DNA from 2 places in the Listeria sp. LM90SB2 genome. Region 2 is predicted to be linked to the other one. Evidence: predicted binding sites of a transcription regulator. Region 2 holds the regulator's gene; the other holds the start of a gene.
The links. The regulator CtsR, encoded in region 2, represses protease genes until heat stress. The targets are predictions, from matches to a motif close to ATGGTCAATAAAGGTCAAACA.
Positions count from the first base shown of each region.

Region 1: a site for CtsR is predicted at 788-808, ahead of GL301_RS05145 (ATP-dependent Clp protease ATP-binding subunit). Genes of this name have one in related genera too.

Region 1 is NZ_CP046449.1:1,045,126-1,047,332, reverse strand. It holds gene GL301_RS05150 (CPBP family intramembrane glutamic endopeptidase) at 76-687, shown strand; gene GL301_RS05145 (ATP-dependent Clp protease ATP-binding subunit) at 851-2,207, shown strand, end outside.
Region 2 is NZ_CP046449.1:248,577-250,783, reverse strand. It holds gene GL301_RS01250 (protein arginine kinase) at 1-64, opposite strand, end outside; gene GL301_RS01245 (UvrB/UvrC motif-containing protein) at 61-579, opposite strand; gene GL301_RS01240 (CtsR family transcriptional regulator) at 592-1,050, opposite strand; rRNA gene rrf (5S ribosomal RNA) at 1,195-1,310, opposite strand; rRNA gene GL301_RS01230 (23S ribosomal RNA) at 1,388-2,207, opposite strand, start outside.

The DNA of each region.
Region 1 (2,207 bases), 800 kb from region 2:
TTAATTGTTGCCAAACGATTTCATTTGTTTTAAAGTAGTATGAGAAGTATTTGTTAAGAAGAGGTGTAAAGTATTTTGAAAAGCATCAAGATCGATTATAAACTTGTACTGGGCCTTGTTTTATGCGCCCTACTCGTTATACTAACATATCAGTTCCCACGTGTTTTTTGGTATTTATATGGAGCTGGGATGTTATTTTTACTTAGTTTTGTGATTTTTAATGATGATTTAAAAAAAGAGTTTTCGTTCGTTAAAGGCATTTTGCCAGGTATTTTTTCCGGAATTGTCCTTTATATTATTTTTTACATAGGCGCTTTTATTATTAAAGTAATGCCAGGCGGTCTAGAAAATTCTGTAGAAGCTGCTTTTAATAAGTATTCGACGCATTCTTTGATAATTTGGCTACTGCTTATCGTGGCCATTATCCCTGGAGAAGAAATTTTCTGGCGCGGCTTCGTATTAAAACGATTAAACCATTATTTCAATCCTTGGTTTTCGAATGTTTTTGCAGCGTTACTATGTATGGTAATGATGTTCCCAAGTGGCAACTTTGCAGCGATTATCGGTATCTTTGTCGCTTCGCTCGTATGGAATATCATGTACTCCTATCGCCCAAGCCTACTCATGCTATATTTATCGCATCTAACCTTTGCGTTTTTGTTACTCGCAGCCTTACCAATTTATTAAAAATAGCACAAAAACGCTCCTTTTTAGGGGTGTTTTTTTTATAAAAAAAAATAAGCAAAATACTTGAAAGTCAAAATAGGTCAGTATATAATAAAGTCATAAGGTCAAAGATAGTCAAAGTCAAGACCTTTCATTTCTCATTTTTAAAAGGAGGAAATTATATATGAACTGTGAAAAATGTAATCAAAATCCAGCAACAATCCAACTATATATGAATATTAATGGCAAGCGTGTAGAAATGCCGCTTTGTGCCTCTTGTTATGCAGAAGTTAGAAATCAAGCAAACTTTGGGGCGAATGAGTTCCCAGGAGCAAGCGGTTCCCCGTTTGACGATATTTTCCGTCAATTAAGTGGTGCTGCAAACCAAGCAAACCGTGAACAAAGAAACCAAGCACAAGTACAAACACAAACTGCTGGTGGCGGCAATGGTTTACTAGATGAATTTGGAACAAACTTAACAGATATGGCGAAAAATGAGCAACTCGACCCTGTCATCGGTCGTGACAAAGAAATTAAACGCGTCATTGAAATATTAAACCGCCGTAATAAAAATAATCCAGTCTTAATTGGTGAACCAGGTGTTGGTAAAACAGCTGTCGTCGAAGGACTTGCAAATGCGATTGTCGCAGGAGAAGTTCCAAGCAAATTAATGAACAAAGAAGTTATCTTATTAGATGTCGCTTCACTTGTTTCTGGAACAGGGATACGCGGTCAATTTGAAGAACGCATGAAACAACTGATTAAAGAACTACAAGAACGTAAAAACACGATTCTCTTTATTGATGAAGTGCATACGATTGTTGGGGCAGGTTCCGCAGAAGGCTCGATGGATGCAGGAAACATTCTAAAACCAGCTCTAGCTCGTGGCGATTTACAAATGATTGGTGCTACTACACTAAAAGAATACCGCACAATCGAAAAAGATGCCGCACTTGAGCGCCGTTTCCAACCAGTAACTGTAAGCGAACCATCCACAAAAGAAACGCTAACTATTTTAAATGGTTTAAAACCAAAATATGAAGATTTCCATGAAGTAGTTTATTCACCAGAAGCACTAACAGCAGCAGTTGAATTAAGCGCTCGTTATATCCAAGATCGTCATTTGCCAGATAAAGCAATTGATTTAATGGATGAAGTTGGCTCGAAATATAATCTATCCATTGAAAAACTGGACGAAAATACGGTGAGCGAACGTGTTGCCCGTTTAGAAGATGAAAAAAATCAAGCTCTTCAAATGGAAGACTACGAAAAGGCAGCCAAAGTTCGTGATGAAATTACTCGCTTAGAAGAAAATAAAACAAATAACTCCTTCTCAGAGCGTCCAGTCATCCAAGCATCCGACATCCAAGCAATTATTGAAGAAAAAACAGGTATTCCAGTAGGACGCTTACAAGAAGACGAGCAATCTAAAATGAAGAACTTAGAAAGTAACTTAACTGGAAAAGTCATTGGTCAAGAAGATGCTGTAAGAAAAGTAGCTAAAGCAATTCGTCGTAGCCGTGTTGGCCTCAAATCAAAAA
Region 2 (2,207 bases):
CAACATCATCGTCATCACCAGCATTTTCTAACCAAGAACTCAGCCGCGGTTCAAATACATTCATTTATCCTCACCTCCAGCTTTCAAAGCCTTGATTTCATCACGGACAACAGCAGCTTCCTCAAACTCCTCATTTTCAACTAGCTGTGCTAGCTTTTCTTGTAAGCGACTAATTTCATTTTGAACACCTTCCGCACGTTCAACTTCTGCAGGAACCTTACCAACATGTTTTTTATATCCATTTTGCACTCGACCAATAATCGGTACTAACTGTGCCTCAAAAGCCGAATAACACTCCGGGCACCCAACTCGATTAGTCTTTAAAAACTCTTCAAAACTAAGCTGGCAATTCTCACAAACAATCTCTTTCTGCGCATTTTCTTCTTTTTGCAAAAGCGTTAAGAAGTCAAGAGCAACCTCACTAAAAGTATCCATCGCTTTAACCAAATCTTTTTCCGAAGAGAGAGCTTCGTCCGTAGCACAATTCTCACATAGGTACAATGACTTCACTTTCCCAAGCTCATTTAATTGTTGCAAGGCAATAACTGCTTTATTTTCTCCACATCTTTGACAAATCATCGTCATCACACCTTAATCATATTTCAAAGCAACTAACATCGCCTCTAAAATCCTACTTCTCAAAATATCTCTATCGGGTAAAGGTAAAATTAAAACTTCCCTGTCCAATGCCGCCACCATTAATCTTGCTTCTTTCTTCGTTATTACTTCTTCTTCAAGCAATCTCAAAATAACATCTTCAGAAAATGATTGAGAGACCTTTTTATCATGAACCATTGAAATGATTGCTTCTAACAATTGAAGTTTATCATTCATTTTCACTTTAATAATCCTAATATAGCCACCACCACCACGTTTACTTTCAACGATATACCCTCGTTCCATTGTAAATCTAGTGTTTATTACATAATTAATTTGTGAAGGTACACATTCAAACTTATCTGCAATTTCACTTCTTTTAATTTCCACTGCTTCACTTGATTCCAATACTTGTTTCAAATAAGCTTCTATAACATCAGAAATGTTTTTCATTATAAGGAATCTCCTTTCTGTTTTTTGCAAATCATTGACTTTGACTATTTTTGACTTTAATTATACTAGATATCCCTACCTATTAGCAATTTATTTATCTTTTACAAACAAAAAAAGCCCTAAATAATTAGGACTTTTCAAATTGCCCGGCAGCGACCTACTCTCGCAGGGGGAAGCCCCCAACTACCATTGGCGCAGAGAAGCTTAACTACCGTGTTCGGGATGGGAACGGGTGTGACCTTCTCGCCATAACTACCAGACAATATAAAGTTGTTGAAAGATTGCTCTCTCAAAACTAGAGAAGAAAGGGTTCAGTTAGGTAACTTCGTTTCATTTTTTGGTTAAGTCCTCGATCGATTAGTATTTGTCCGCTCCATGTATCGCTACACTTCCACTCCAAACCTATCTACCTGATCATCTTTCAGGGATCTTACTTTCCGAAGAAATGGGAAATCTCATCTTGAGGGGGGCTTCACGCTTAGATGCTTTCAGCGTTTATCCCTGCCACACATAGCTACCCAGCGATGCTCCTGGCGGAACAACTGGTACACCAGCGGTGTGTCCATCCCGGTCCTCTCGTACTAAGGACAGCTCCTCTCAAATTTCCTGCGCCCGCGACGGATAGGGACCGAACTGTCTCACGACGTTCTGAACCCAGCTCGCGTGCCGCTTTAATGGGCGAACAGCCCAACCCTTGGGACCGACTACAGCCCCAGGATGCGACGAGCCGACATCGAGGTGCCAAACCTCCCCGTCGATGTGGACTCTTGGGGGAGATAAGCCTGTTATCCCCGGGGTAGCTTTTATCCGTTGAGCGATGGCCCTTCCATGCGGAACCACCGGATCACTAAGCCCGACTTTCGTCCCTGCTCGACTTGTCAGTCTCGCAGTCAAGCTCCCTTGTGCCTTTACACTCTGCGAATGATTTCCATCCATTCTGAGGGAACCTTTGGGCGCCTCCGTTACTCTTTAGGAGGCGACCGCCCCAGTCAAACTGCCCACCTGACACTGTCTCCCCACGCGCTAAGCGTGGCGGGTTAGAATGGTCATACAGCCAGGGTAGTATCCCACCATTGCCTCCTCGTATGCTAGCGCACACGTCTCTTCGGCTCCTACCTATCCTGTACAAGCGGTACAAACATTCCATATCAGGTTGC